Linked DNA regions of Ruficoccus amylovorans. The protein of the gene in region 1 interacts with the protein of each later gene in a pairwise test. Links are inferred from orthologs where the notes say so. Each region holds a gene or a part of one and is shown in the gene's direction. Other genes may lie near its edges.

Region 1 (15,197 bases):
AGAGGGCATCGCCCCCCTCCCGCCGTCGCACAGGCATTACCGCTCCGGTGGGATGGGACTTTGTTCGCCGGGCTGGGAAGCCCTCCGCCCCCGCTGTATCCGCCGCCCGAGTAAAAATATCCGTGCCATCCGCGTAATCCGTGGTTAACTAGCTCTCCATGAATGATGCCGAAGCAGCGCCCGCGCTTGACGAGGGCGAAGTCGGGCTGGTTGACCACCACGACTTTGTGTGCCAGGAGCCGTTCACCTTCGAGGAGGGCGGGCAGCTCCCGGGCTTTACCCTGCGCTACGAGACCTACGGCAAGCTCAACGCCGCCCGCGACAACGCTATTTTCATCTTTCACGCCCTCAGCGGCGACCACCACTGCGCCGGGGTTTACTCCCTCCAGGACCCCAAGCCCGGCTGGTGGAACAACATGATCGGCCCCGGCAAGCCCATCGACACCAGCAAGTACTTCGTCGTGGGCAGCAACTGCCTCGGCGGCTGCCAAGGCTCGACCGGCCCCTCCTCGCTCAACCCCGAGACGGGCAAACGCTACGGCCTCTCCTTCCCCCAAGTCAGCATTCGCGACATGGTGCGCGCCCAGCGCCGCCTGCTCGACCATCTCGGCATCGAGAAGCTCCACTGCGTCATCGGCGGCTCCATGGGCGGCATGCAGGCTCTCCAGTGGGCCATCGAGTACCCCGAGCGGGTCAACTCCGTCATCGCCATGGCCACCACTTCGCGCCAGCGGGCGCAGTCCATCGCGTTCAACGAGGTGGGCCGCAGCGCCATCGTGCAGGACCCCGGCTGGCACGAGGGCGACTACGAGCCGGGCAAGGGCCCGAATGTCGGCCTGGCCGTCGCCCGCATGATGGCCCACATCACCTACCTTTCCGACGAGGGACTGGAGCGCAAGTTCGGGCGCGAGCGCAAGCGCGTCCGCGAGGCCGCCCCCGCCACGGGCGGGTTTTTCGACGTGGAGTTCGAGGTCGAGAGCTACCTGCGCTATCAGGGCAAGAGCTTCGTCAACCGCTTCGACGCGAACACCTACCTGTACTTCACCAAGGCGCTCGACCGCTTCGATCTGGGCCAGGGCGGCCCGCTGGAGGATGTGCTGCAAAAGATGCAGGCCCGTGCGCTCGTGGTCGGGTTTACCTCGGACTGGCTCTTCCCGCCCGAGCAGAACCGCGACATCGTCCACGCCATGCTCCGCTGCGGCAAAAACGCCAGCTACGCCGAAGTCAACATGGACCTCGGGCACGACTCCTTTCTCATCAAGGCCCCCGAACTATACGAGCTGGTCAGCGGCTTCCTTTCCGCCGACGAGGGCCACCACCACCCTCACCGCCACTAGGCCGATGCGCGTCAACCTCCTCGTCGTCGGCAAGCTCAAGGAACCCTCCTGGCGGGAACGAGCCGAAGAGTACGCCAAGCGCCTGCGCCCCTACGTGACGCTCGACATCACCGAGCTTCGCGACGCCGACGCCACGCGCGAGGGCGAGCGCATCCTCAAGGCGCTGGAAAAAGGCCACGGGCAGGTCTTCGCGCTGGCCGAAGAGGGCAAATGCCGCCCCTCCGCCGCCCTCGCCCAGACCCTCGGGGAACTTCGCGACGGCGGGCAGGATGCCACCTTTATCATCGGGGGTGCCTACGGACTGAGCGACGCGGTCAAGGCCCGCGCCGATGCCCTCCTCTCGCTTTCCCCCATGACTTTTACCCACGAAATGGCCCGCGTTGTCCTGCTGGAGCAGATTTACCGCGCCTTCACAATTCTCGCCGGCACCGGCTACCACCATTAAAAATATAAGTTTGAGAGTTTGAAGGTTTCAGAGTTTGAAAGTTGTTTTCAACCGTCGGCCCGCTAAACTCCTATCGCTTCGCCCCCCACTCTCAAACCTTCAAACTCTCAAACTCTCAAACTTTAATGAAACGTTCGGCCATCAAGCGCGAAGTCGATTTGCAGATCCTCGGCGACTGGGTCAGCGAAGGCGCGCGCGTGCTCGACCTTGGCTGCGGGCGGGGGATCTTCCTCGAATACCTGCGCCAGACCAAGCACACCTGGGGCGTCGGCGTCGACAACCAGATCGACAAGGTCAACGGCTGCATCAAGCGCGGAGTCAGCGTCTATCAGGGCGACATCGAGCAGGCCCTGCGGCAGTTTCCGGACGGGTTCTTCGACTGGGTGCTGTGCTCGCGCACAATTCAAGAGCTGAGCCGCCCGCAGGACATCATCCACGCGTCCCTGCGCGTGGGCAAGCGCTTCGCGGTCGGCTTCGCCAACCACGGCTACTGGCGCAACCGTCTGCACCTGCTCTGGCACGGCCGCCGCATCATCAACGAGGTCTTCCCCGAGGGTTGGGGCGAAAGCCGCCGCCTGAACCCCATCGCGGTCGGCGATTTCGAGGACTTCTGCGCCCGCGAAGGGCTGACCATCACCCGCCGGGCCTACCTGCGCGGCGATTGGCACACGCCCTGCAAATTCCTCCCCGGCCTCTTCGCCGGGTATGTGTTGTACGAGATATCCCGTCCGCAGGTTCCTTCCGCCGAGTCACCGCTCTCCTGAGATCGTCTCATCCCGATCAGCTTATCCGACGGCAATTCCGCCCTGGCTTTTTTCGGCAGTTGTGCAAAATCGCACTTGCAATCTATACGATTTTTATAAACATTAGAAAAATAACCACTGATGAACTTAACCCGTAAAGGCGAATACGCGCTGCGCTCTCTCATCAAGCTCGGCATTGCCCACGAGATGGGAAAGACGCACCTGTCTGTCTCCGAACTGGCGCAGAGCGAAAAGCTCCCGCTGAAGTTCCTGGAACAGGTGCTCTTCCATCTGCGCGGCGCGGGCTACATCGAGACCAAGCGGGGCAAGTTCGGCGGTTACTTCCTGGCACTGCCCATGAACGAGATCCGCATCGGCGACATCGTCCGCCTGATCGACGGCAAGCTCGCCCCCATCGCCTGCGCCAGCCTCACCGCGTACGAGAAATGCTCGTGCCCGGACGAAACCCACTGTGGCCTGCGCATGCTCATGATCGACGTGCGCAATGCCATCGCCAACATCCTCGACCGCTACAGCCTGGCCGATGTCGTCGAGGTCACCATGCGCAAACTCCGCCGCGACGGCGTGGCGCTGCCCTTTGAACCGGGCGACGGCACTGCCCCCGCCGTGGAGCTGCCGGAAGACTTCAACCCGGTCGATCCCCGCGACGGCCTCATGGCCGAACTGGCCAGCAAACACGGAGGCAAGCCATGAACCGCACCGCCACCTCTCCCTCCGACACTCAGTCCTGGCAGCACCTCGTGATCGAGAAAGTCGCCAGCCTGCGCTTCGGAGTCGTCCAGATCGTCGTCCACAACGGCAAAGTCACCCAGGTCGAATGCACGGAAAAAACGCGCTTCGACGACTCCGCCGACACCCGCCGGGTATCCCGGTAAATTTATAGCTCAAGGCCATCCGCACAAGCGGACGCCACCCTTTTCACCACACCACGCATCCACGCGGCTGACCGGTCAACCGGAGGTTTCGTTCCCGAAAGGAAAGAACCCACCATGCACCGCATCAAACAGCTCAGGCGGGCACTCGCCCTGATGCTGGCCAGCATCTTTGCCCTCAGCCCGGCCACCGCCCTGGCCGCCAAAAAACTCCTCAACGTGTCCTACGACCCGACGCGTGAGTTTTACAGCGACTACAACAAATACTTTGAAAAGTACTGGCAGGACAAGACCGGTGAAAAGGTCACCATCCGCCAGTCTCACGGCGGCGCGGGCAAGCAGGCTCGCTCCGTCATCGACGGGCTCAACGCCGATGTCGTAACCCTCGCGCTGGCCTACGACATCGACGCCATCGCCGAGCGCACGGGCAAGATCCCGGCCGACTGGCAGACCCGCCTGCCCAACGCCAGCTCGCCCTACACCTCGACTATCGTCTTCCTCGTCCGCAAGGGCAACCCGAAGCAGATAAAGGACTGGGGCGATCTCACCCGCGAGGGCGTCGAGGTCATCACCCCCAACCCGAAGACCTCCGGCGGCGCGCGCTGGAACTTCCTCGCCGCCTGGGCCTGGGCGCTCGATCACTACGACGGCGACGAGGACAAGGCTCGGAAATTTGCCACCCAGCTCATCCGGCACGTGCCCGTGCTCGACAGCGGAGCGCGCGGAGCGACCACAACCTTCGTCCAGCGCGGCATCGGCGATGTCCTGCTGGCCTGGGAAAACGAGGCCTTCCTCGCCCTGGAGGAACTCGGTCCCGGCAACTTCGACATCGTCGTGCCCTCGGTCAGCATCCTGGCCCAGCCGCCCGTGACCGTCGTCAACGGCAACGCCGAAAAGAACGGCAACCTCGAACTGGCCACTGCCTACCTGGAGCAGCTCTACTCGCCCACCGGCCAGAAGCTCGCGGCCAAACACTTCTACCGCCCCAGCGAGCCGCAGTACGCCGACCCCTCCGACCTGGCCCGCTTCCCCGAGGTCAAGCTCGTCACCGTGGACGAGGCCTTCGGCGGCTGGCAGGCCGCGCAAAAGCGCTTCTTCGCCGACGGCGGTATCTTTGATCAGATCTACATCCGATAAGCGTATCCATTTTCAACTACACTAAAGCCACCTACCATGAACAGAACCCTCGATCCCAAACACCGCGCGGCCATGCGCCGCCTTGTGCTCGGAGCCGTCGAGCACTGCGAGATCTCCCGCCACCTCATCGGGAGTATCGCGCAGACCTTTACCCATGACGGCGTCAAATACGGCATCCCGGCCTTCACCTTTTTCGGCCCGCAGGAGAACGACGTGGAGACCCGGTTCGTCGGCCTCATGGCCGGGCGGAGGGCCGGTGACGGGCTCAGCGCCGAGGTCACCCTCCAGCTCATGGAGCGGCTGCTGCTCCAGCCGGGCTTCGCCGCCGGGCTGTGGCTGCGCACGCTGCCGATCATAAATCCGGTCGGACTGGAAGACCCCGAGTCACTCGCTCCCGCCTATGAACCGGCAGTCCTTCGGCTTAACCTGGAATGCCCCGACGGTGTGATCGAAGTCTCCTCCACCCGGCGCAAACGCCTCGTCATCGGCATGCGCAGCGACTGGAGCGGGCGCGGCGGCGCGCTCGCCGCCGCCGACGACATGAACCGTCTTAGCGCGGAACTCGGCGGCATTGAGCGTGAGGAAATCCCTCCCACCCAACTTCCGTACAACGCCCGCAGCCCGTGGCATCTGTACCTCGGCTTCCCGGAGACCTGGAGCTCCAACCAGGCCACCCACCTCGCCAGCCAGTACCTGCTGTGCTTCTTCCGGCGCTGGCGCGAGCTTTCGCTGACCGAGCAGAGCCGCGCGTCGGGCCGGCACTGACCTGCCCCGCGAAAGCATTTTCACATTCCCCTTTTAAAGACACTTCAACGCCATGCCATTCACGCTGTTTAAATCCGACCGCAAGGTCCGGTCTCTTGCCGACCCGCTGGCACCGCTTCTCACGAAGCCGCGTCCGGCGAGCACGACCACAGTCCCCTCCCGCCAGCACTCATCATCCTCACTGCCAGATGCCCAGCCCGCCACCGGTGACGACGGCAGGCTGGGCGCGGCAGGCCCGAACCTGACCTTCACTATGCAGGAAGGCGTCTTCACCGCCCGGCTCGGGCGGGCCGAGGACGCACACCCCGGCCTTAGCCGCCACCGGATCGGCACGGTCGAGGCCGACGGGCTCACCTTCGCACTGGAGAAAACTGTCCTCCGCGGCCCGTCCAAAGAGGGCGCCCCGCACCGGCGCATTGCCCTCGTCACGGGGTTCCACGGCAATGAACCCGGCGGCCCCCTGGCCTGCGGACGCCTTTACACTGACTTCCTCCGCGATGCCACCCGCTTCGCCGGACTTGAGCTCCATCTCTACCCAGCCAGCAACCCGTGGGGCCTGCTCTTCAGCCACCGGGGCAATGCAGCCGGGCACGACCTGGCCGGTGACTTTGGCCAGGGTTCACAAGAGCCCGAAACCCGCGCACTTGAGGAAGATTTCGTCCGCGAACAATTCGACACCTTGATTACACTCTTTACGGATGTCGCCTCGCACGGCCTTTACGCATACACAAGTGAAAAAGCATTTTGTCATGATTTTCTGATACAGGCGATAGAAAGCGCCCGACTAGATTTTTCCCTGCCTCCCGGATTAACTTTCGACGGATTCCACCAATCTCCCATTAACCCGTCCGAAGCCTTTCCCGGCAGCCCGAAGCTCCCGGCGAACATATTGAAGCAACCCGGCGAGATATTACTTGAGTTGCCCGGACGCGCCAGCCGTCAGCTTCAAGGTAAAGCCGCCGCCACCATCGTCCATGCCATACTCGAACGGTTGGCCTGAGGCAACCTTGCCAACACCGCCTTCAGAAAGCACACAGCGATGAGCCTCGTCATCAATTCGCTCTTCTTCGACCGCAGGCGGCGTAAGCAACTGCGGGAAGGCAAGCTCTCCGCTTGGGCGCGACCGCACCGGGTCTTGCCCGGCTTCGCGCTCACCATGGGTATCACCGTGACGACGCTCTCGCTCGTCGTGCTGCTGCCGCTGGCCGCCGCTTTTGTCATGGCCGGGGGCATGAGTTGGGCGGGGTTTTCGGAGGCTGCCTTCTCCCCCCGCGTCATGGCCTCGTACCGGTTGACCTTTGGTGTAGCCTTCGCGGCGGCAGCAGTCAATGCGGTCTTCGGACTGCTTGTGGCGTGGGTGCTCACGCGTTACCGCTTCCCGGGGCACAAGTTGATTGACGCTCTGGTGGATCTTCCCTTCGCGCTCCCGACTGCCGTAGCGGGGATTTCACTCACGGCCATCTACTCGCGCAACGGGTGGATGGGTTTGTGGTTGGAAGAACTCGGCATCAAGGTCGCCTTCACCCCGCTGGGTATCGCTGTCGCCCTTGTCTTCATCGGTTTGCCCTTCGTCGTGCGCACACTCCAGCCCGTCATTGAGGAGCTTGACCGCGAACTGGAGGAAGCCTCCAGCACGCTCGGGGCGGGGCGCTTCACGACTTTTCGCCGGGTGATATTTCCGCTGCTGCTGCCGCCGCTGCTGACCGGGTTCGCCCTGGCCTTCGCGCGTGGCATCGGTGAGTACGGTTCGGTCGTCTTCATCTCGGGCAACATGCCCTTGCGCACCGAAATCGCTCCGCTGCTCATCGTGACCAAACTCGAACAATACGACACGCCCGGAGCCACCGCCATCGCCGTGGTCATGCTCGCGATTTCCTTCGCCCTGCTCCTGGGCATAAACCTCCTGCACCGCTGGAGCCGCAAGCGGCTCGGCGACCATTAAACTACTATGGCTGGCACCACACAATCCAGGCTCGGGCGTATCCAAAAATCGATACAGGGCGGCCTCGAACCCTCCTGGCCGCTGCGAGCACTCTTGATCGGAGGAGCACTGCTCTTTCTCGCCGTGATGCTTCTACTCCCGCTGGCTGCGGTGTTCTTCGAAGCGCTTCGGCGCGGGCTGGAAGCGTTTATGGACAGCTTCGCCGACGAGGACGCGCAGCACGCGATCAAGCTAACCCTGTTGGTTGCAGGCATCGCGATCCCGTTTAACACGCTGTTCGGCCTGTGCGCATCGTGGGCCATCGCCAAGTATGACTTCCCCGGCAAGAGCGTCCTGCTTACGTTGATCGACCTGCCCTTCGCGGTCTCACCCGTCATTGCGGGCCTGATCTACGTACTCCTGTTCGGGGCGCAGGGCTGGCTCGGCCCGTGGCTGGCGGAGCATAACATTCAGATCATCTTCGCCGTACCGGGCATCGTGCTGGCCACGGTCTTCGTCACCTTCCCCTTCGTCGCCCGCGAGTTGATCCCGGCTATGCAGGCGCAGGGCAACGACGAGGAGTTGGCCGCGCTCACCCTCGGCGCCTCCGGCTGGCAGACCTTCCGACGCGTAACCTTGCCGAACATTCGCTGGCCGCTGTTTTACGGTGTGGTTCTGTGCAACGCGCGGGCCATGGGAGAGTTCGGCGCGGTCTCCGTCGTCTCCGGCCACATCCGGGGCGAGACCAACACAGTCCCTCTCTACGTAGAGATTCTCTATAACGAGTACAACTTCGTGGCGGCCTTTGCCATGGCTTCGCTGCTGGCGCTGCTGGCGCTGGTCACGCTCGCCGCCAAGTCCTTCATCGAATGGCGTGTCCAGCGGGCCGACCGCGCCCGCACTGGCGAGCGCCTGCCGGACAATACGCCCGTCCACAAACTTCAGCACTCATGAGCATCCTCGCCACTAACATTTCCAAGCACTTCGGCCCGACCGCAGCGCTCGACGACGTGACGCTCGAAGTCGAAAGCGGCCAACTCGTCGCGCTCGTCGGCCCCTCCGGCTCGGGCAAAACCACGCTCCTGCGCATTCTCGCCGGACTCGAAACCCCCGACCCCGGCAGCGGCGAAATCCGCTTCCACGGAGAGAATGTCAGTGGCCTGCCCGTACAAAAGCGCCAGGTTGGTATGGTCTTCCAACACTACGCTCTTTTCCGCCACCTCAGTGTTGAGCAAAACATCGCCTTCGGCCTGACGGTAAAAAAACGCGTCGAGCGCCCCACCCGCACGGCCATCCGCGCCAAGGTCGATGAGCTGCTCCACCTCGTCCAGCTTGACGGCCTGGGCAAGCGGCTGCCCTCGCAGCTTTCCGGCGGGCAGCGCCAACGTGTCGCCCTGGCCCGCGCCCTCGCCATCGAGCCGCGCATCCTGCTGCTGGACGAGCCCTTTGGTGCGCTCGACGCCAAGGTCCGGAAGGACCTGCGCCGCTGGTTACGACACTTCCATGAGTCGATTAAACTGACCACGGTCTTTGTCACCCATGACCAGGAGGAAGCCCTCGAACTGGCCGACGAGGTCGTCGTCATGAACCGTGCGCGTATCGCCCAGGTCGGCCCGCCGCAGGCGGTTTTCGACCGGCCCGAGTCGCCGTTCGTGATCGAGTTCATGGGCAACGTCAACCGGCTGGAAGCCGGGATGGCAGCTAACGGTAGCCGCCCTCATGACCAGCTCTACGTACGCCCGCATGATGTCGAGATCCGCCCACAGGGCGAGCACGGCACCCTTCCGGCACGCGTGCTGCACATTTTCTCAGCCGGGAGTGCCGGGCGCCTTACCCTGGAGCGCCTGACCAACCGCGAGCTGATCGAGGCCGAAATTTCCCGCGCCGAGCTGGACGAGCTTCAACTGAGCGCAGGGCAGGAAGTCGGCATCCGCTTCCGGCACATCCGGCTCTTTGCCAAGACGGCCGAAGGTCGACAGGAACTGGTCGAAAACGACGAGCTGGCCCACTCACTCAACCAGGGCTGACAAGCTTCCCGCACCTGGCTTGACAAACAAGGGTTTTAGCAGGAAGGGCTGCAAGGTCGTTAGGTGGGCTAACTCATCCGACGGTTCCTCGGCTATGTTTCCATGCCGTCAGTTTACTCTCCTCCCCAAAAGGACGTTTCTGGCCGCGCAGGGAACGGGGGCCCGTTGCTACGGGCGTAGCGCGGTATGTGGGTCAGCCTTTACGAACCCCCGCTCCCTGCGCGGCCAGAAATTATGTATTCAAGAATAACTACAGATCAGTTCACAACGGCGTCGGATTCGCCGCCGCCGGGCTCATCCAGTGGCTGCCAACCGCCACCGAGCACGGCGTAGAGCTTTACCTGGTTGCTCAGGCGGACCAATTCAAGCGAGACCAGCTCAAGCTGGGCGGCATAGAGCTCACGCTCGGAGTCGAGCACGCTCAGGTAGCTGTCGAGTCCACGCACGTAGCGCACGTTCGAGAGGCGGTTGACCTCCGACTCGGACTGTACGAACTCCCGCTGTGCCTCCAACTGCTGGAGGATGGTCCCCCGCACGGCCAGCGCGTCGGCTACCTCGCGGAAGCTTGACTGAATAACCTGCTCGTACTGGGCGATGGCTATCTTCTTATCCGCCTCGCTCACGCGGACGGCGGCCCAGGTGCGCGGATCGAAAATCGGCATCGTGATCTGAGCGCCGTAGGCCCACATGCCCTGACCAGACTTGAACAAACCGGAAAGGTCACTGCTGGCGGTACCGGCGGCAGCGGTCAATGAGATGCGCGGAAAAAAGGCGGCACGGGCCGCGCCGATGTTGGCGTTGGCGGCCATGAGCTTGTGCTCGGCTTCGATGATATCGGGGCGGTTGAGCAGCACGAGCGAGGAAACCCCGGCGGAGATCGGCGCGGGCGGCTCGATCGAGTCGAGGTCGCCGGGCAGGAGATCGGCGGGCACAGTCGTACCGGCCAGCAGGTTGAGCGCGTTTTTATCCACCGCGATCAACTGAACAAACGTCACCAACGAAACCTGCGCGGCATCCACCTGAGCCTGCGCCCGGTGCACATCAAGCAGCGGGCTCAGGCCACGGTCGTAGCGGCGCGTCACGAGGTCGAGCGCATCCTCCCGTGTCTTCAGCGTGGTCTTGGCCAGTTCGAGCCGGGCCTGGTCGGCGGCCAGTGTCAGGTACGCGGTGGCAACCTGCGAGACCAGCATGGTCTGCACACTACGGCTGGCCTGCTCGGTGGCGAAGTACTCCTGCAAGGCAGCATCGGACATACTGCGAATGCGCCCGAACAAATCCAGCTCCCACGAGGCGAAGCCGAAGTCCGCGCTGTATTGAGAAGCTGTGACAGAGGTATTCGAGTAGGAGAGGTCCGCCGGAGTGCGGGCACGGTCTGCACTGGCTCCGGCGTTGACCGTGGGCAGCAGCGCCGAGCGCTCGATGTTGTAGAGCGCGCGCATGCGTTCGATGTTGAGCGTCGCCACCCGCAGGTCGCGGTTGTTTTCCAGCGACAGGGTGATGACTTCGCGCAGCTTGGAGTCGGTGTAGAACTCCGCCCAGGGCAGGTGCCCTGCCGCAGGAGCGGAGGAAACGGCGTCGTCGGCCTGGTAGGCCCCTCCCTCCGGGAAGTCAGCCGGGATGGGCGCTGGCGGGCGTTCGTAGTCCGGGGCCATGCTGCACCCGGTCAGGAGTGCGGCGGTCGCGGCGGTCAGGAAATATACGTGCTTGTTCATGGAACTGAGCGTTGGAAGGCCATTCTAGGAAGCGGGCTGCTGCTTACTGGCAGACTCCTGATTACGGGCGGCCTGTTCCCGTTTCTTTTTGCTGAAGCGCCGACCAAAGCGTTCCACGATCACGTAGAACAGCGGCGCGAAAATTGTGACAAGGAAGGTCGAGGTCACCACCCCACCGATGACGCTCGTGCCGATCGCCATCTGCGCTCCGGCTCCGGCCCCGCTGGCCATGGCCAGCGGCAGCACACCGAAGCCGAAAGCGAGCGAAGTCATCAGGATCGGGCGCAGACGCAGCTTGGCCGCCTCCAGCGTGGCGTCAAAGACCCGCATACCGTCGTCCAGCCGCTGCTTGGCAAACTGCACGATCAGGATGGCGTTCTTTGTGGTCAGTCCGAGCGTGGTCAGAAGACCGATCTGGAAGTACACGTCGTTGGGCAGACCGCGAAGGGACGAGGCGATCACGCCCCCGATGACCCCCAGCGGCAGCGCCAGCAGGACGGAGACCGGGATGGTCCAGCTCTCATAGAGCGCGGCCAGGCAGAGGAAGATGACCAGAATCGAGAAGGCGTACAACGGCCCGGTCTGCGAACCGGCCTGCCGCTCCTGATAGGACAGGCCGTTCCAGTCGAAGCCGATGCCCTCGGGCAACTGATCGACAAAGCTCTCCATCTTCGCCATCGCGTCCCCCGAACTGCTGCCGGGGCTGGGCTCGCCCAGGATGTTGATCGAAGGGAAGGCGTTGTAGCGCTCCAGCTTGGGCGAACCGTAGGACCAGTAACCCGTCGCGAAGGAGGAGAACGGCACCATCTTGCCCTGCGTGTTGCGCACGTAGAGTCTTTCCAGATCCTCAGGCTGCATGCGGAAGGGTGCGTCGGCCTGCACATAGACACGCTTGACGCGGCCGGCCTGGATGAAGTCGTTCACATAGGCGCTGCCGAAGCTGGCCGAAATCGTGTTGTGGATGGCGTCGATGGGCACGCCGAGCGAACCGGCCTTTTCCCAGTCCACATCAATGCGGTATTCGGGCACGTCTTCGAGGCCGTTGGGACGGACCTTCATCAGTGTCGGGTCCTGCGCGGCCATGCCCAGAAGCTGGTTGCGGGCCTCCATCAGCTTTTCGTGGCCGAGACCGCCCCGGTCGAGCAACTGGAAGTCAAAGCCCTTGGCGTGTCCCAACTCAAGTACCGCCGGGGGCGGGAAGGCAAAGACAAGGCCGTTGCGGATGGTCGCAAAGTGCTCGGTGGCACGGGCGGCCACGCTGTTGACATCGAGGCCGGGCTTGTCGCGGTCTTTCCAGTCACGCAGCTTGATAAAGGCCAGACCGGAGTTCTGCCCGCGACCGGAAAAGCTCTGGCCGGAGATCGCCATACAGGATTCGACCGCGTCGGCTTCGTCCTCGGTGAAGTAGCGCGAGACCTCGCGCATGATTTCACGGGTCTGCTCCAGCGTGGAGTTACCCGGCAGCATGGCCTGCACCATGAGCACGCCCTGGTCCTCATTCGGGAGGTAGGCAGTGGGCATGCGGACAAAGAGCCAGCCCATCGCCACCGTGATCAGGATAAAGGCGAAGACATAGCGCAACTGCTTGCGCAGAGCCTGTCCGACCACGCGCAGGTACAGGTCACGCGAGCGGAAAAAGATCTTGTCGAACCAGACGAAGAACGGACGGAACAACTTGAAACCGGACTCCGCTGCTTCGTGTCCCTTTTCCACCGGCTTGAGCAGTGAAACGCATAGCACCGGGGTCAGCACAAGGGCGACGACCACGGACAGCAACATGGCCGCGATGATCGTGACGGAGAACTGCCGGTAGATCACCCCCGTCGATCCGGCGAAGAACGCCATCGGCCCGAACACCGCCGAGAGCACCAGGCCGATACCAATCAGAGCCGGGGTGATTTCGTCCATCGACTTGCGGGTGGCTTCGAAGGGCGGCAAGCCCTCCTCGGTCATGATACGCTCGACGTTTTCCACCACCACGATGGCGTCGTCCACCAGCAGGCCGATGGCCAGCACCATGGCGAACATGGTCAGCATGTTGATCGAGAACCCGAACAGTCCGAGCACGGCAAACGTCCCCAGGATAACCACCGGCACGGCGATGGTCGGGATGAGCGTGGCGCGCATGTTACCCATGAACAGGTACATGACGAGGAAGACGAGGATGATCGCCTCGAAGAGCGTCTTGACCACTTCTTCAATGGCCACCTCGACAAAGGGTGTAGTGTCGTACGGATACACGACCTGAAGCCCGGAAGGGAAAAAGTGGCTCATCTCGTCCAGACGAGTGCGAATGTTATTGGCCGTCTCCAGCGCGTTCGCCCCGGCAGCCTGACGGACGGCCAGCGCGGCGGCGGGCAGGCCGTTGTACTCGTTCTCGACATCGTAGGACTCCGCCCCAAGCTCGGTCCGGGCCACATCACTGATTCGCACGATGGAGCCGTCCGGGTTGATTCGCAGCGGGATCTGCGCGAACTCCTCCGGCGTCTTCAGCAGGCTCTGCACGATGATGGCGGCATTGAGCCGCTGGCCCTCCACGGACGGAGTGGCCCCGAACTGCCCGGCCGAAATCTCGACGTTGTAGGACTGCAAACCGTTAATCACATCCTGCACCGTCATCTGATATTCGGTCAGCCGATCGGGGTCCACCCAGATACGCATGGAGTACTGCGTGCCGAAGACTTCGACTTCGCCGACGCCGGGCACACGAGAAAGGACTTTTTCGAGATTGGACTGGGCGTAGTCACGCAGGTCGTTGCCGTCCATGCTCCCGTCTTCCGAGACCAGGCCGACGATCATCAGGTAGTTCCGGGTAGACTTGCTGACCTTGACCCCCTGGCGCTGCACCACTTCGGGCAAGCTGGCCATGGCGAGCTGAAGCTTGTTCTGCACCTGAGACCAGGCCATGTCGGGATCGACACCGGGCGCGAAGGTCAGCTCGATACGCGAACTGCCCGAGGAGTCGCTCGTCGCGCTCATGTACAGCAACTGGTCGAAGCCGGTCATCTTCTGCTCGATGATCTGGGTGACGCTGTTCTCCACCGTCTCGGCGGATGCCCCCGGATAAAACGCGGTGATCGCGATGGAGGGTGGCGCGATCGGCGGGTACTGCGAAATCGGCAGGATGTAAATGCCGAGCAGACCGGCCACCATGAGGATGATGGCGATGACCCAGGCGAAAACGGGACGGACTAGAAAGAATCTTGATAACATGACGGCAATTCGTGTTTGGCCTGGCGGAAGCGCCCCCGTCTGGGAGCGCCCAACCGCGGCCCGCTATTGGCAAACGTTTACTCGGCAGCCGGGGCGGTCTTCTCCGTGGATGAGTCCTCCTGCGCGGCGGGAGCCGGAGCGGTCGCGGGCCCGGCATTCGGATCAAAGGCGATGGTCTTGACTTCGGCGCCGGGGCGAACCTTCTGCGAGCCTTCGACGATGACCCGGTCCCCCGCCTTCAGGCCCGAAGTGACCAGCCAACGCCCGTCGATTGAGCGGTCGATCTCCAGCAGCCGCTGGATGACGGTGCCCGATTCATCCACCACCAGCGCGACGGCCTCGCCTTTTGGGTTACGGGCCACGCCCTGTTGGGTGATGAGGACAGCCTTGTCGTTGACACCCTCCTTAACCTCGACGCGCACGTACATCCCCGGCAGCAGGAGACCCTCGGGATTCGGAAAAACCATCCGCAGGATAACCGATCCGGTGCTCGGATCGACCGTCACTTCCTGAAACTGGAGCGTGCCCTTGTGCGGGTAACGGGTGCCGTCTTCAAAGATGAGCTCAACCTCGCTGAGCGTTTCGCCCGAGCGGTCGAGATTTCCCGCGTCCAGATGACGACGAAGGGCCAGCAGTTCGCTGGTAGACTGCGGCACGTCCACGTAAATCGGGTCAATCTGCTGGACTGAAGCCAGCGCCTGCGCCTGATAGGCCATCACAATCGCGCCGTCGGTGACCGAGGAGCGCCCAATGCGACCGGCGATGGGGGCGCGAATCTTCGTGTAGTCCAGATTGATCTGCGCGGTCAACAACGCGGCCTTGGCCTGCTCAATGGCGGCCTCTGCCGCCAGCACCGAAGCCTGCGCCACATCGTAGTCCGTCGCGGCCTGGTCACGCTCGGAGGCGGCCACCGCCTTCTCCTCATAAAGCGCACCGTAGCGCTCCTCATTGATCTTGGCCAGGGCGAGTGTGGCCCGTGCCTGGTCGGCGGCCTTTTCCGCAGC
Region 2 (15,104 bases), on another replicon or contig:
ATGGCTGGCCCGTCTGCGCGAAAAAATGGCCGCCGCCGCCGAAGCCCGCGAATACGAAAAAGCCGCGGAACTGCGCGACCAGGTCAAGGCGATGGAGGCGACGCTGGAACCGGCCCGGCGCTTTACCCGGACGACGCTGCCACTGCCGAACGCGCCGCAGGAGGCGATGGTCTCACTGCAAAAGTCGCTCGCCCTGCCCACGCTCCCGCGCCACATGGAGTGCTTTGACATCTCGCACATTTCCGGCTCCTTCGTGGTCGCCTCGATGGCGTACTTCGCCGAAGGCCGTCCCGACCGCGCCCAGAACCGCCGTTACCAGATCAAGAGTTTCGTCGGCAACGACGATTTCCGCGCCATGGAGGAAGTCGTCGGCCGCCGCTACTTGCGCCTGAAAAACGAGGGCCGTCCGATGCCTGATCTCGTGGTGATCGACGGAGGGCAGGGGCAGGTTCATGCCGCGATGAAGGCTTTCCTCTTTCACGGGTTGGAGATGCCGCCGCTCATCGGCCTGGCGAAAAAGGAGGAGACAGTCATCTTTTCCGACGGGCGGGACCCGCTCAACCTGCCTCATCACGACACGGGCCTGCGGCTGCTCCAGCGGCTGCGTGACGAGGCCCACCGCCTGGCCAACGGCTACAACGCCCAACTGCGCTCCCGGCGCATCCGCGAGACCGTGCTGGACGAGTTCGAGGGGCTTGGCCCGGTCCGCCGCAAGGCCCTGCTGGAGCACTTCGGTTCGCTGGAGCGCCTGCGTAAGGCCGGGGTGGACGACCTGCAACAAGTCGAGGGCATCGGCCCGAAACTGGCCGTCGCACTGCACGCTTTTCTGCGCCGTGAGCCGTCCCCCGCGCCCACGCAAAAGGGGAACCTTTCGGCTCCCCTTCGTTTGCGGTAGAAACAGATGCTGGGTAAAAACTCAGGCGGCCTTGCGCTCGCTGCGCAGGCGACGCCAGGCCAGTGCGCCCATCCCGGCCACGGCCATCAGCCAGATGCCGTCGGAGGGTTCGGGGACGGCAGTCAGGCTGCCGCGGATATAGTCTGTGCCATTGCCGGCGAAGCGGATGATGAAGTGGTACGGAGTGTTGGTTGACTCATTCGGGAAGAAGCTTTCGCCCAAAACGGGAAAAGCGATATTGGCGTCCGGGTAGGTGGCATCGTTGCCGAGAACCATGTCAAAGGGGGCGACATCCTGAGTGAAGTTGAACTCGATGCTGGAAACCTCATATGCTCCGACATCCGGCGCAGTCACGGAATCTGGTGAGATACCGTGGTTAAAACTCATGGTCACCTGATCGTAGCCGGAGAAGGCGTCTGTGTTGCTATTGGTGACAACGATCTCGCCGCTGAGGTTGGTGTCGCTTTCGAACTGGGCGTCGTACCAGCCGTCAACGGTTACGGAACCGTTACTGATGGCATCGCGGTATTGACCGCCGCTTTGGTCATATTGGAGGCGGGCCGGGTTGTACACGGCTACGCTCGTATCGACATCCATGCTGATATTGAGCGAATCTCCGACAGAAAAGTAGCTTCCCAGGCTGCTGGAAACATAGTTTAGCGCGCCGGTGAAACGCCAGGTCTGGGTTTCCGCCAGGGCGGACCCGAAGCTGGCGACGAAAAACAGGACGGATGCAGTAGCTTTATTCATAGTGCCTATAAGTATGTTTGAGGCCCAGACCCTAGGAATGAAACTACTCCTGTCAACCTAGAAAGGCCCGGAATAATACTAATAATGACGGAAATCCCGAGTGTGTAAAAAATCTGTAAAGTTTTCCAGTAAAAGGCTTTAAGACCCATCGGTTTTTTGAGATTGTCGTCTGTCAGGCCGCGAAGGGGACGAGTCTTGACATCCCAGTACGACCGGGTGCGTGATGCACATGAAACTGGCTCTCCAAACCGTCTCTGGGGCGTTAAGTTGTCAGCGGCGGCCGACCGGGAGTTATCCTGACTACGGGTACAGGGTTAGGCGGAGGAAGCTACGGGATTCGGCGGCTGACGGCATAAGGATTATTTGTGTAAACTATGGATTGAGAAAAATATGCTTATGCCCTGATATGGGAGGATGATACGTGCCACACCCCGTCGTAAGCCCGACCTCTCCATGCTCAACAACGTGTCGTGCGAGACCCGGACCGCCATCCCGCCCCGCTCCGCCGAACCGGAGAGCGTCGGGGGCAAGGGCTTGCTGGCCGAGGCCGCACGGAGCCGCAACAGCCGGGAAGAAAACCTTTTTCGGCGACTTTTCAGGCGTTGATGTTACTGGCTAGCGTTGTCGGCCAACGGCTGCGGGCTGTTTTGCCCCGGGCCGACTCACTCCGTAATTTGAAGACATGCTCCAAAGAAAGATCGTTTGTCTTCGCGTCCGCAGAAAAGAACGTGGGAGCGCTTGCACACCGCCGGGAAGCAAATACACTACGTGAGTTATGAAAAATCCGCTTTTGATTCTGGCTGGTGTCCTTGGACTGAGCGTGGCGCAGGCCGAACCCCTCAAAGTGGGCGATCCGGCCCCGGTGGTGACGGCGGTTGACCAAAACGGTAACGAGGTCGATCTGGCCAAAATTTACGCCGACGGCACGACGCTGGTGTATTTTTACCCGAAAGCGGACACGCCCGGCTGCACTGCTCAGGCCTGTAGTCTCCGCGACGCTTACACCGAGTTGACTGATGCCGGGGTGACAGTCATCGGAGTGAGCATGGACTCGGTCGGCTCCCAGAAAGCTTTTGCCGAAAAGTACAAGCTGCCTTTTATCCTCATCGCCGACCCTGACGGTAAGCTTGCCGACGCCTTCGGCGTGCCGCACAAGCTCGGTTTTGCCTCGCGTCAGGCTTACCTGATCCGGGACGGCAAAATCGTCTGGCTGGATTACAAAGCCTCGACCAAGCAGCAGGCACAGGATGCCCTGGCAGCCCTCAAGGCGCTTGGAGAGTAAATTCGCGAAGGAGCGGAGCGGATCGCCCTCTCATTATCGGTTTACCGTCCCGACTGTCATTTTGGCAGTGTACCGGGAGACGAACGCTTGCTCCGGCCAACTCTTAAGCCGGAAACTGACACAACTTCATGCGGTGCGTCCGAAAAAATAGTAGTAGCTCAGTGCTGCCATGCAGAGGCTGAAGACCAGGGCGAATATCCCGATCAAACGGCTGTAGCGGATGATAGCCTGATGATCTCCCTCTTCCTCAGGCTGCTCCTGAGTCAGATTATAGACCAGGCGCTGGTAGCGCTCGACCAGGATGTCACCGTTGCTCAGCAGCAGGTGCGCCCCGATAATAGCTGGAATTAAAACCAAGGCAGGCAGAACCAGATAAGGTAAAAGTGTCAGAACCCGTGCGATCATGTGTGCTGAGTGTTAAGGAAAACACCCTGATTATGTAATTCCGAAGGCCTCTTGGAAGCCAATTCTGTACGGAGGTATCGCTAAATAGGGGCTTTTCCGGACCGGGGGGATTTGCAGGCCTTGCGGTCTGCCCGATTATGATGGGCACAGCGAACAAAGTGATTCAGCAGATCACGTGGTTACGTAATAAACGACGCCTGCGCTGAACACTAAAAGCAGGACGCCAACGGCTTTCAGGAGCCAGATAATGCGGGGCATGTTGCTGAAGTCTTCATCCTTCAGCGGCTGCATGGTGCGTGCTAATTGATAATTCTGGTACTTGACCGTGAGCTTATCGGAGTTGGCCAATACCAGATAGCAACCGAGCGAGGCGGGAACCCCGATCAGCACAGCAATGAAAATCCAAAACAATCCCTCAAGCATACCCTGTGAATCTATCGTTTAAAGCATACACTGAAATTCAACTCGACACTAAGTATCGGTTTAGGCAGAAATTTAAACTGTTTTTTTGAAAAATTAACCAGATTGTGTATTATTATCGCATTTTTACATTTGCTTGATACACCGAACAATTTTAAAAAAATAAAAAGAAAATATTGACTTGGCCCAAAATAATGGTTCTATTGGCAACATAAACTTTTACGACTTCTCCTACGGGAGATGGGGTAACAAGCAACGAGATAAAGTAGAAAACAAATGGCGGAGCGTTTAGGGGTAGGCGCTCCGCCTTCATTTTATCTGGATGCCTGGAGCGTCCGGAAAAACCAAACACGCTGAAACGCACCCTTTCTCGCCTGTTTAAAGCTCAAAAGCCATAGATGGCAGGCGGGTAAAGACAGCAACCGTACCGGGTAATACCGATTCTCCCCGGGCTTGAAGGTTGCCGCTGTTGCAAAGGAACGACGTTCCGTTTCAAAAGGTTTTTGCGAGAGCCCCAGCGGGTGTTTTTTGATAAAAATACCCGCTCGCATAAGGGCCCATAACCCTCAAATCTATTTGGAATCGGTATAAGCCTGGCGCAGTTGCTCCCAGCGTTCTTTCTGCGTATCGGTCTTGGCGGGCGGAACGCTGACCATGATGACGACGTAGAGGTCGCCCCGGGTGCCATCCGCTTTTTTCATCCCAAGCCCTTTCAGCCGCAGGCGACGGCCCGAAGGAGAACCAGCGGGAACGGTGACCGAGACGCGCTCCTTCAGCGTAGGGACGGTGAACTTGCGGCCAAGGGCGGCGTCCCAGGGCATGACTTCGAGTTCGTACTCCAGGTCGGCCCCCTCGACCTGGAAATCCGGGTGTCGCTCCAGCTTGACCGTGAGCAGGAGGTCGCCGGCGGGTCCGCCGTTACGGCCTGCCTGGCCTTTACCCGCGAGGCGGATCTGCTGGCCCTCGCGTACCCCGGCGGGGACACGCACGCGGAGGGTTTCCACCCGGGTGCCGCCGCTGGCCTCGGGGCGCTTGAGACTGATCTCGCGGGTCGAGCCGTTGTTGGCCTCTTCGAGGGAGACGAGCAGGTCGGCTGTGAGGTCCGCGCCCCGGCGCGCGCGCGGCACGCCCGTGCCGAAACCCTCGTAGCCGTCTCCACCGCCGAAATCCTGATACTCGAAGCCGCCTCCGCGGCCGCCCTGGGAGCCGAAAATGTGCTCGAAAAAGTCGCTGAAGCCCGTCCCGCCGAAGTGGAAATCGCGGCCGCCGCCCCCGCTGGTATTGAAGCGCACGCCGCCGGGACCGCCCCAGCTCGGAGGCGGGGTGAAGTTCGCTCCGGCCTGCCAGTTGCTACCGAGGGCGTCGTATTTCTCGCGCTTTTCCGGGTCGCTGAGAACTTCGTAGGCTTCGTTGATCTCCTTGAACTTGGCCTCGGCGCTCGCCTTGTCAGCGTCCTTGGCGTGGTCGGGGTGGTATTCCCGGGCCAGCTTGCGGAAAGCCTTCTTGATCTCATCCTGGCTGGCCTCGCGGCTCACGCCCAGTACTTCGTAGTAGTCTCGGTATCTCACTGACACTCGCCTACATTGAAACAATTTTCCTGCAGAATCAAGGGGGTAGAGAAGGCAGAAATCCGGAAAAATCAGAAATCTTCCTCCGACTTCATTTGGGACTGTCCATCAGCGTTTGATGGCGTGGCTAAGGGGGATGCTGCTCCAGCATTCCGGACACTTGAGACTCTATGCGGGGTCTGGGGCGAGTAGCCGGAGGGCAACTGACGCATCGCCTGCTTCCTGTCGGGCGGTAACCCGGAAATTGAAGTTGCGCCCGGCGGCCCGGCCTTGGCATAGTCGGACGCATGTATGGACCGGCTTTCACCTTCATTTGCGGAGACGACGATTTCCTCGTCGCCCAGGAGGGGCGGGCGCTTTTTGCCGAAAAAACCCGCGAGTTGGCCGACGATTTTTCCAAGGAAACGGTCGAGGCCGCCGCCCAGAACATGAGCGAGGTCGAGGAGGTGGTGAACCGCTTTCGCGACTCGGTGCAGACGCTCTCCATGTTCGGGGACAAGAAGGTGGTCTGGCTCAAGGACGTGAATTTCCTGGCCGATTCGGTCACGGGCCGCGCCGAGGGCACGAAAAAGCTGGTCGAAGACCTGCAAGCCGTGCTCGAAACCCTTGACCCGGCCGCGGTCGAGGTGATCGTGACCGCCTTTCCGGTGGACCGCCGCCGCAAGGAGTTCAAGTGGTTCCAGAAGGCCGCCGATTTCCGCGACCTTAAGGGGGCCAACGACGAGGATTCCCTCATCGGGCTGGCCCGCGCCGAGGCCGAGCAGCTTCAGGCGCAGATGGGCATGCGTGCCGCCGCCGCCCTCGTGGCCAAGGTCCAGGGCAACACCCGGCTGATTCTGGAGGAGACGCGCAAGCTCGCCACCTACGTCGGCTCCGGCGGCGAGATCGTGGAGGGGCTGGTGGCTGAACTGGTCCCGGCCTTCGGCGAAGGGGATTTTTTCGAGGCGGCGGAGGCGTTTTTCTCACTCAACCTGCGCTGGACCCTCGACGCGCTCCGGCGGCACTTTTTCACCAACTCCGAGGCCCGCCCGCTGATCGCCTCCATGCAGAACCGCAACCGGCTCATGATCCAACTGCGGGTGATGATGGACGGGGGCGAGCTGCGGCTGAGCCCGCGCGGCTTCGCCAAGCCCGAGTTCGACCGCGCCGCCCGCACCTATGCGAAGCACTTCGGCGGCTTCGACGACAAGTCCTCCTTCAACGTTTTTACGCAGAACCTCTGGTACCTGGGCAACAAAATCGCCCCCTCCGCCCGCGAGCTGACGCTCAAGCGCCTGATCGACTTCCAGCTTGAGTTCATGCACGCCTTCGAGGATCTCATCCGCCGTCCCACCGACCAGGAGGCCGTCATGCGCGACCTCGCCATCCGCTGCCTCTCCTAGCAAACGCGCGGCGTTTGATCCGATTGAGGGGCTGCGCCCCTACGGAGCCAGAAAGGCTCCTACCCCCGGTCGGGGAGATGTTACCAGAGGATCCAGGGGATATACTGGTTGCCGTCGAGGGTGAGCCAGTCCGAGCCTTCGGTGCCCAGCGTGCGCACAAGATCCAGGGGTACGCCCCGCCGGAGCACGGCGTTGACCACGAGGCGGCTGTCGCGGGTGCCGCCGTCGCGCAGGTCCACGAGCTGGATTTCGGCCTCCAGGCGCAGCAGGTTTCCGCCTTGGGAGGGCTGGGGAATGAGCTTGATCGCGGTCACGCTGAGCACGTAGTCCTCAAAGGTCGAAAGGCTGGTCTCGCAGCCGGGACCGATGAGGGTGGAGAGCCGGACGGGCTTGCCCGCGATGATCGCGTCGAAGCCGATGAGGATGTTCTCGGCGTTCTTGTAGCGGGAGAGCAGCGGGTCGCTCAGGATCGGGTTGGCCTGGAGGAGTTCGCGCAGCTTGGGGCGGACGTTTCTGAGGTCGAGCCGGTCAAGGTAAGGCCGGGGCGCGTTCTGGACAAGCTCCTCGATGATGGCGTCGTTCGCCGGGAATGTCTCGGGCGGCAGCGGGGTGTCGTCGGCCCGTAGCTGGCAGGCGGCGACGATAAACAAAAAGGTGGCAAGCGGGCGTAAACTCAGGCGGGGCATGGGCGGGCAGATGAAAAGTACGAAACGCCACTGTGGCCGTTCCGCCGCCGGGGGACGAACCTTTTTTGCAAGGCGGAGGGCAGTGTGAAGCCGGAGGCTTGGGGCAGCCTGTGAAGGAAAGGAACGAGAGGTTGGTCCTGCTGTATCCAAAAACGGATACGCGATGAGAAACCTTACCACAGAAACCAGAATATACGCTGGCTTTGGCTGGTGGTTTCGTTGCCGTCCTTGTCGGTGCTGGTGTGGGTGGAGGTCAGTCCACCAAAGGAGTGTGCTTGGTCGCGCTGGAGCGTGAACTCTGAACGGATCCCGCTTTGAGGCGTGACGGGCTCGCCGGTGGCCTCGATTACGAGAGGCGTGCCGTCGGGAGCTGTTGCGTGGATCGTGCGCTTGGAGCCGGGTTGGGGCGCACAAAAAAACCGGCGCGGAACGGGCCGCGCCGGTTTTGCACACAGCATAAGGGACTTGGTTAATTGGCTTGGAAACTGGGGGCGGGGATGACCACGTTTTTGACCAGAGCGCGCGGGAGCGTGCGGCGGCGCGGGCGCGGCTCGCTGACTTCGGGCGAGCAGGTCAGATCGCTCCACGGGCACGGGTCGTAGTGACCGTAGTTTTCCAGGATCTCCTCGCCTTCGAAGATATCGCGCAGGGCGACGGAGCACAGCGGGTCGCCGTCAGCTGGAGCGCCGGAGTTAGGCTCGTTGGAGTGGTTGACGTAGCGGGCGTTGTCGAGGCAGACGATGATGCTGTCCAGCCGGGCCGAGTAGTAGCCGTACACGCGGGCGGCGTTGAGGATGCCGTTGATGGTTTTGTTCGTGCGCGAGTCGGCCACCGTCTCCAGATGGGCGCGGCTGAGCAGGAGCACGTTGTCGAGGGTGGCCTTCCACCAGACGGACCCGGCGGGAATAAACGTCCGGGCGAAAAGGCCGCAACCGTGGATGGGGCTGGGCCGGACTTGCGCGTAGCGTTCGAGGACACTGGCGGCGGGTTTGAGAGAGAGTACGTTTCTAGGCATGATGGATCAGTGAGGGAATCGACTGGCCGATCACGCAATCCCGACGGAGTTGACTCCGTCCGCAGCCGATATTTTGCTCCACTGTCCCTGTCTCCACAACGGGTTTGACCACAGGAACAAAAACCGGGCGTTCAAGCCAAGAATTGAAGGTGGTTGTGTTGCGTTGAGTAAGGTTGCCGCGGGTCCGGTAACGGACCGCTCGCGACGGTTATATCGACGGAGAAAATATGTGTCCTTATTTAGACGAAATGTCGAGATTTCAATGCAGGTTTTCTGCAAATTTTCCGGCGGGGGTGCGGACCGGTTTCCGGGTCGGGGGAGGGCATTTCCCGCCGTCAGCAATACGCTCGACAGCGGGTGGGAGAGGGGGCAGGCTTTGGGGGATGAAGTCCGTCCTGCCGCCCGCTGCCGTGCGCCTGTGTGCCGCGCTCGTCCTCCTGCTCTCGCTGGCCGCTCCGGCCTGGGCGTTGCCGGACCGCGAGATCGCCGGGCGCGAGGCGGTTGACACCTGGCTGGCGCTGGTGGACGGCGGCAAGTACGCCGAGAGCTGGGAAGCGACCGCGCCGGTCTTCCGCACCGCGATCCCGAAGGAGCAGTGGGTCGAGCTGTTGGCAAAGGTGCGGACCCCGCTGGGCAAGGTCGAGAGCCGCAAGCTCAAGGCACTCTTTTACACCGACGCGCTGCCGGATGCTCCGCCGGGGGAATACGTCGTCGTGCAGTTCGAGACGAAGTTCGCCGGGCGCGAGGACACCGCGCTGGAGACCGTCACCCCGATGCTCAACGCCGAGGGGACGGCCTGGCAGGTCTGCGGTTACTATATCAAGTGACGTCTCGTTTCTTTTTAACCGGCGGGGATAATGCGTTGCGGTTCGGGGGCGGGACTGTCAGGGTCGCCCGCCATGCAATCGAAGCCTCAACTGCTGATTTTTGCCACTTGCGACGGCGTGCACGTCGAGCCGTCCACCGGCAAGCACTACCTGATGGGCATTTTCTCAAGCCTGCGGGCGCGGGACTTTCCGGTCGTGCATCCGCAGATGGTCTGGTTCATCAGCCTGACCGATGTCAGCGTGGGTGAGCATACGCTGAATCTCTCACTGGGCCTGCCCGGCATGCAGCCGCTCATGTCCGTGTCGCGACCCTTCGAATCGAAGAGCCCGCTGCACCGCATCCACATTATCAACCAGCTCCAGAATGTCCATTTCGACCAACCCGGTGACTACACGGCGGCGATTGAGGTTGACGACGAGCCCATCCTTGTGACGTCCTTTGGAGTCATTGCCCTTGGCAATCCCCCGACATTATGAGTGAAAAACAGTTTGAACTGATCGGCGTTGGCTCGCCGATTGTTGATAGTCTTGCCCAGGTCGAAGAGACCTTCGTCGCCTCCATCCCCGGAGAAAAGGGCGGTATGGAACTGGTGGACGCCACCACGATGGGCGAATTGATGGCCCAGGTCGAGTCTCCCATGACCGAAGCCCCCGGCGGCTCCGCCGGAAATACCGCCGTGGCTGTGGCCCGGCTGGGCCTGCCCACGACCTTCCTCGGCAAGATCGGCAACGACGCCGGCGGCGAGTTTTACAAGGACCGCTTCGTAGAACTCGGCGGCGATGGCTCGCGCTTCAAGGTGGGCGCGGTGCCCAATGGCCGCTGCCTGTCCCTCGTGACGCCCGACTCCGAGCGCACCATGCGCACGGACCTGGGCGCGGCCATGACCCTCTCCCCGGATGAGGTGAGCGTGGAGGACTTCCGCGGCTGTCGGCACGCCCACATCGAGGGCTACATCCTTTTTAACCGCGAACTGATGTTCAAGGTGCTCAACTCGGCCAAGGCCGCCGGGTGCACGGTCAGCATCGACCTGGCCTCCTTCGAGGTGGTCGGGGCGACCAAGGACATCCTGCCCGACATCCTGAGCGAGTACGTGGACGTGGTTTTTGCCAACGAAGGCGAGGCGGGCGCGTTGTTCGACTCGACCGACTACGAAAAGATGGTGGCCGAACTGGCCGGGATGTGCGAAGTCGCCGTGGTCAAGCTTGGCAAGGCCGGTTCGCTCATTCAGCAGGGTAAGACCCTGGAGAAAATCGCTCCGGTGCTGGTCAACCAGTCGGTCGATACGACTGGCGCGGGCGACCTGTGGGCGGCGGGCTTCCTTTACGGCTGGCTGCGCGGGCGTCCACTGGCGACCTGCGGCCACTACGGCTCGGTCATGGGCGCGGAAATCGTCCAGGTCATGGGTGCGGCTATCCCGCACGACCGCTGGCCCGGCGTTCGCAAGCTGCTCGAAGCCTGAGCCACGTGGCCTGAGCGAGCCTGGTGTACCCTTACCGAAGTTCTTGCATTAAATTTGGGGGTTCTGCGCCCCCAAACCCCGGTGCGTGACCGCACAGGACATTGAGGGGCGCTGCCCCTACGGAGCCCATAAAGGCCGCTACCCCTGATAGCTGGTCCAGCCGGACTCTGCGTCGGCGTTGACGGGGCAGGGGCGGGTATTTAGGGTATCGGCATCTCCGGCTCTATGGACAACCCGCACTCAACCACTTCCTCCCTGCTCGTGACGGGCGGGCTCGGTCTCGACACGCTTGTCATGCCCGACGGTGAGGTGCGCCACGAGATCGGCGGCTCGGCCTGGTTCGCCTCGCTGGCGGCGGCGTTTTTCCTGAAGCCGCGCCTCCTCGGCGTGGTGGGCGGTGATTTTCCGCTGGCCGAGCGCGACCGTCTGGAATCACTTGGGGTGGATACTGCCGGGATGGTCGTGCTCGCGGACGAGAAGACCTTTGCCTGGAAATGCCTTTATCACGCGGACCCGGACAAGCGCAAAACCCTGGAACTGCACCCGAACGTGGAAGAGTCCTACCGCCCGCGCCTGAGCGAAGCCGAGCGGCGCTGCCCGTTTCTGCTGCTGGCCAACATGCGGCCCGACTTCCAGCGGCGCGTGCTCGATCAGATGGCGGGCGAACCGTTTGTCGCGCTCGACACCATTGACTTCTGGATCCGCGAGCGCCGGAACGAGCTTTTGCAAATGATCCGCCGGACCCGCCTGCTCCTGCTCAACGACGAGGAAGCCACCCTCCTTACCGGCGAGCCGGACCCGCACCGTGCTGGTCGCGCCCTGCTGGCGCTCGGGCCGGAGTTTGCCGTGGTCAAGCTCGGTTCGCGCGGCTCGCTGGGCTTTGCGCAGCGGGAGGATTGGCATGTGCCCGCGCAGTTGGTGGAAAATCCGGTCGATCCCACCGGGGCCGGGGACAGCTTCGCCGGGGCGCTCATGGCGACGCTGGCCGTTGCCGAGAAACGTGACGCCGCCGCCCTCCGCGTCGCTATGGAGGCCGGGGCGCGCATTGCCGCGATCACCGTGCAGGGCTTTTCCGCACGGGCGCTGATCGCCGGGTTGGAGAGGGAACGAGCCGGAGGCTGACGTTTTCGCTTTTTTAACCACGGATTTCCCGGATGCCGCGGATTATACCATTTGAAACCTGAAATGGTAAAATCGGAAAGTATCCTGTCCTTGTTGCTATTGTTAACAGGAAGGACGGGAAGTGAGGAAGGCAACATCTCCGAATGAGCTTGTCGTTCTTTCCGGCCTTCCTGTTAAATCCCAGCCTCTGTACGCGGTAGCCATGCGATTTCCCCGAACGCTTGTCCCCAAATGCAGGATCCCGGCGCCGCTCGGGAAGGGCCATGTCCGGCTTGCGTTTTGGGGAAGTGAGCGGTAGGGTGGCGGTTTTTATCGAGGCATACCCATGAAGGAGACGGACAGCATCCACGAACTGGTTGAAGGCATCGCCCGGCAGGCCCGCGCGGCCGCCTTGCAGACGGCTGTGCTCAGCACGGAGCAGAAAAACCGCGCCCTCAACATCCTTGCCGATCTGATCGAGGAAAACGCGGCCCTGCTCCTGAACGAGAACGCCCGTGACCTTTCGACCGCGCGTTCGCTGGAGTTGGCCAAGCCGATGATCGAACGGCTGACCTTTACCCCCGAGCGCATCAAGGCGATGGCCGCCGGTGTGCGCGAGGTGGCCGCGCTGCCCGATCCGGTGGGTGAGGAGCTGGAGCGCACCGTGCGCCCGAACGGCCTCGACATCCGCAAGGTGCGTGTGCCCATCGGCGTAATCGGAATTATTTACGAGTCGCGCCCGAATGTGACGGTTGACTGCGCCGTGCTCTGCCTCAAGAGCGGCAACGCCTGCATCCTGCGCGGAGGCAAGGAGGCCATCCATTCGAACCTGGCGTTGGCCGAGCTCATCCGCCAGGCCCTGCAAAAGTCCGGGCTGCCCGAGCACGCCGTGCAGATCATCCCCACGACGGACCGCTATGCGCTCAACGAGCTGCTCAAACTCAGCCAGTACGTCCACTGCATCATCCCCCGTGGCGGCGAGGGGCTGATCCGCTTTATCACGGAGAACAGCCGCATCCCCGTCATCAAGCACTTCGATGGCATTTGCTCGGTCTATGTGGACAAGGCCGCCGATCCGGCGATGGCCGTCGCCGTCACCGTCAACGCCAAGACCCAGCGCGTGAGCGTGTGCAACGCGGCGGAAAATCTTTTCATCCATCGGGCTTGCGCGCCTGAACTGTTGCCCGCCATCGCCCGCGCCCTGAGGGAGAAGGACGTGGAACTGCGGGTGGACGACAGGGCGGCGGCGATTCTGGAGCCCGCGGGCATCCCGACCGTGCCCGCGACTGAGGACGACTACCGTACCGAATACCTGGACGCGATCATCGCGATCAAGGTGGTGGACTCGGTCGAGGAAGCTATTACGGACATCAACCAGTACGGCAGCGGGCATTCCGAGTCGATCATCACCGCCGACGCGGAGGCCGCCCGGCTGTTCCTGGCCGGGGTGGACGCCTCCACGGTTTACCACAACGCTTCGACCCGTTTCACCGACGGTAATGAGTTTGGCCTGGGCGCGGAGATCGGCATTTCCACCGACCGCCTGCACGCTCGCGGCCCGATGGGCCTGCGTGAGCTGTGCACTTACAAGTACCAGGTCCACGGTACCGGCCAGATCAAGTAAAGCCGTTTCTCACGCGTTTTGATGCTCAAAGATATCAAACAGGAAGGGCGGAAAGTAAGGAAAGGGATACCACCTGTTTTCCTTGGCGTGCGTTTCGTGCTTCCTGTTTAATCCCTTGCTTGATCAAGGCGGTTGGTCGGTAGATCCCATTTCTGTGGAGAAACTGTATAAGGGCGGGGGCATATCCTTCCTTACTTTCCGCCCTTCCTGTTAAACTCTTTTTGAATATCAAAAAACGGGCGGTGTGGCCTGAGTTGCAAGTTCTCGTGGGGTTCATTCTTTCTGCGTGTGCCAAGTGGCCGCATTTTATAATGCCAGCGAGGTCAAAGACGCTTGGCAAGGCCGGGCCGGGCGCTCACAGTGTGGGAAATGGAATGGATTCTCCTAGCCGTTGTCGGGGGCGCGTTCGTCATCGTGTGCGTGGCCGCCGTTATGACCCACCTGCGCAATTTCCGTAAAATGGAGGTGCAGATGCGCCAGCTTGGCGAGACGCTCGGGCTGGAGTTGACGGTTCCGCCCGCCTCCATGCTGGGGCTCTACCGGCGTAACCCGACGCTCTACGGCCGCTTCCGGGGGCGTGAGATCTCGATCTTTCCCAAGGGCTACGGGCTGGACAACACACGCCAGACGGATATCGCCATCCGGGTGGCGACCCGTGCTCCGTCGAAACTGCGCTTCACCGTTGCCCGGCAGAAAGCGCTGGCCAAGCTCGGTCAGGTCGGGCGGCTCAAGTACACCCCGACAGGCGATCCCGATTTTGACCGGGAGTTTTCCATCCGCTCCAACGATCCGGAGAAAGTGGCCAGCTTCTTCGGCCGCGAGCGCCAGCGGGTTTTTGAAACCGAATGGGTCGAGGGCAACGGCTTTCTCGAACTCAGCGACGGGACCCTGACCTATCTGGAGTTCGGGCTACCCTACGACGAGAGCAAGCGGCTCGTGCTCGAACACATGGCGGTGCGCTGCTGCGACCTGGCCGAGGAGCTTGACTTGCTGCGCGGTTAATGGAGGGCCCCGAATCCCTGTTGGAAACATACGGGCGCGCGGTCAACGCCCGAGATGCTGCCGCCGTAGCCGCGTGTTTCGCCGCCGGGCACAGCTACCGGGTTCACGGGCTGGGCGACGGCGCCAGCGCCTGGAATTCCAAGGCCGCCTCCACCCCCGCGGCGATTGAGGAGGAGTACCGGCGTTTCTTCGAATTGGTGGAAAGCTTCGAGGCCCGCTACACCGACCGCATTGTGGACCTGCCCGGCCGCAGTATTGCCTGTGTCGTGCGGGTAGCCGGTAAGAACCGCGACGGCTCGACCTTCGACATGGCCAACGCGCTGCACCTGGCCTTCGACCCGGATGGCAAAATCAGCGTTTTCCGCAACTGGTACGGCTGCGCCTGAGCTCAGGTCGCTGGATGCTGCGCATCCGGACGGGATGCCTTTGGAGAAATGCCCCGAGTGCCTGCTGACGCGCTCAGGCTGCGGGCGCTTCGGGTTCGTCGGCTCCTCTGTTTTTGCGGTCCCGGCGACGATGCTGCATGCTCTTGAACAGGCCCCAGAAGATGTAGAGCAGGAATACGATCGCGAAGGAAAAGCGCCAGAACTGGAACATCAGCGCGACCAGAATAATCAGACCAATAAAGTACCGGACCTGCAAGTGTGTCTGCCAGCCCACGTGCTTGAACGACGGGTAGGGGATGAG

Evidence for each region.
Region 2: the proteins of H5P28_RS18370 (region 1) and H5P28_RS14890 interact in binary tests that used the Escherichia coli proteins (3 or more experiments, as listed by UniProt). The link is inferred for Ruficoccus amylovorans from one-to-one orthologs.

What each region holds. Positions count from the first base shown.
Region 1 is NZ_JACHVB010000063.1:101,713-116,909, forward strand. Bases 7,257-10,229 are described here. They hold H5P28_RS18370 (sulfate/molybdate ABC transporter ATP-binding protein), read left to right. Parts: upstream 7,257-8,191; coding sequence 8,192-9,268; downstream 9,269-10,229. Other genes in these bases: cysT (sulfate ABC transporter permease subunit CysT), read left to right, coding at 7,257-7,262; cysW (sulfate ABC transporter permease subunit CysW), read left to right, coding at 7,344-8,195; H5P28_RS18375 (efflux transporter outer membrane subunit), read right to left, coding at 9,526-10,229. Also shown: homoserine O-acetyltransferase MetX, read left to right, coding at 159-1,337; H5P28_RS18325 (23S rRNA (pseudouridine(1915)-N(3))-methyltransferase RlmH), read left to right, coding at 1,342-1,782; H5P28_RS18330 (methionine biosynthesis protein MetW), read left to right, coding at 1,908-2,546; H5P28_RS18335 (RrF2 family transcriptional regulator), read left to right, coding at 2,667-3,239; H5P28_RS18340 (YezD family protein), read left to right, coding at 3,236-3,421; H5P28_RS18345 (sulfate ABC transporter substrate-binding protein), read left to right, coding at 3,536-4,555; H5P28_RS18350 (hypothetical protein), read left to right, coding at 4,592-5,320; H5P28_RS18355 (M14 family metallopeptidase), read left to right, coding at 5,373-6,320; more of cysT, read left to right, coding at 6,360-7,256; more of H5P28_RS18375, read right to left, coding at 10,230-10,980; H5P28_RS18380 (efflux RND transporter permease subunit), read right to left, coding at 11,005-14,193; H5P28_RS18385 (efflux RND transporter periplasmic adaptor subunit), read right to left, coding at 14,271-15,197. UniProt on the Escherichia coli protein: Part of the ABC transporter complex CysAWTP involved in sulfate/thiosulfate import. Responsible for energy coupling to the transport system.
Region 2 is NZ_JACHVB010000043.1:50,308-65,411, forward strand. Bases 11,397-14,276 are described here. They hold H5P28_RS14890 (glutamate-5-semialdehyde dehydrogenase), read left to right. Parts: upstream 11,397-12,137; coding sequence 12,138-13,415; downstream 13,416-14,276. Other genes in these bases: H5P28_RS14885 (PfkB family carbohydrate kinase), read left to right, coding at 11,397-11,812; H5P28_RS14895 (hypothetical protein), read left to right, coding at 13,785-14,276. Outside these bases: H5P28_RS14815 (helix-hairpin-helix domain-containing protein), read left to right, coding at 1-895; H5P28_RS14820 (hypothetical protein), read right to left, coding at 917-1,645; H5P28_RS14825 (hypothetical protein), read left to right, coding at 2,060-2,251; H5P28_RS14830 (peroxiredoxin), read left to right, coding at 2,421-2,927; H5P28_RS14835 (hypothetical protein), read right to left, coding at 3,054-3,332; H5P28_RS14840 (hypothetical protein), read right to left, coding at 3,504-3,755; H5P28_RS14845 (DnaJ C-terminal domain-containing protein), read right to left, coding at 4,325-5,320; holA (DNA polymerase III subunit delta), read left to right, coding at 5,608-6,702; H5P28_RS14855 (hypothetical protein), read right to left, coding at 6,783-7,388; H5P28_RS14860 (hypothetical protein), read right to left, coding at 7,562-7,846; H5P28_RS14865 (SET domain-containing protein), read right to left, coding at 7,858-8,403; H5P28_RS14870 (DUF4019 domain-containing protein), read left to right, coding at 8,787-9,230; H5P28_RS14875 (DUF6941 family protein), read left to right, coding at 9,303-9,707; H5P28_RS14880 (adenosine kinase), read left to right, coding at 9,704-10,690; more of H5P28_RS14885, read left to right, coding at 10,916-11,396; more of H5P28_RS14895, read left to right, coding at 14,277-14,417; and 2 more genes. UniProt on the Escherichia coli protein: Catalyzes the NADPH-dependent reduction of L-glutamate 5-phosphate into L-glutamate 5-semialdehyde and phosphate. The product spontaneously undergoes cyclization to form 1-pyrroline-5-carboxylate.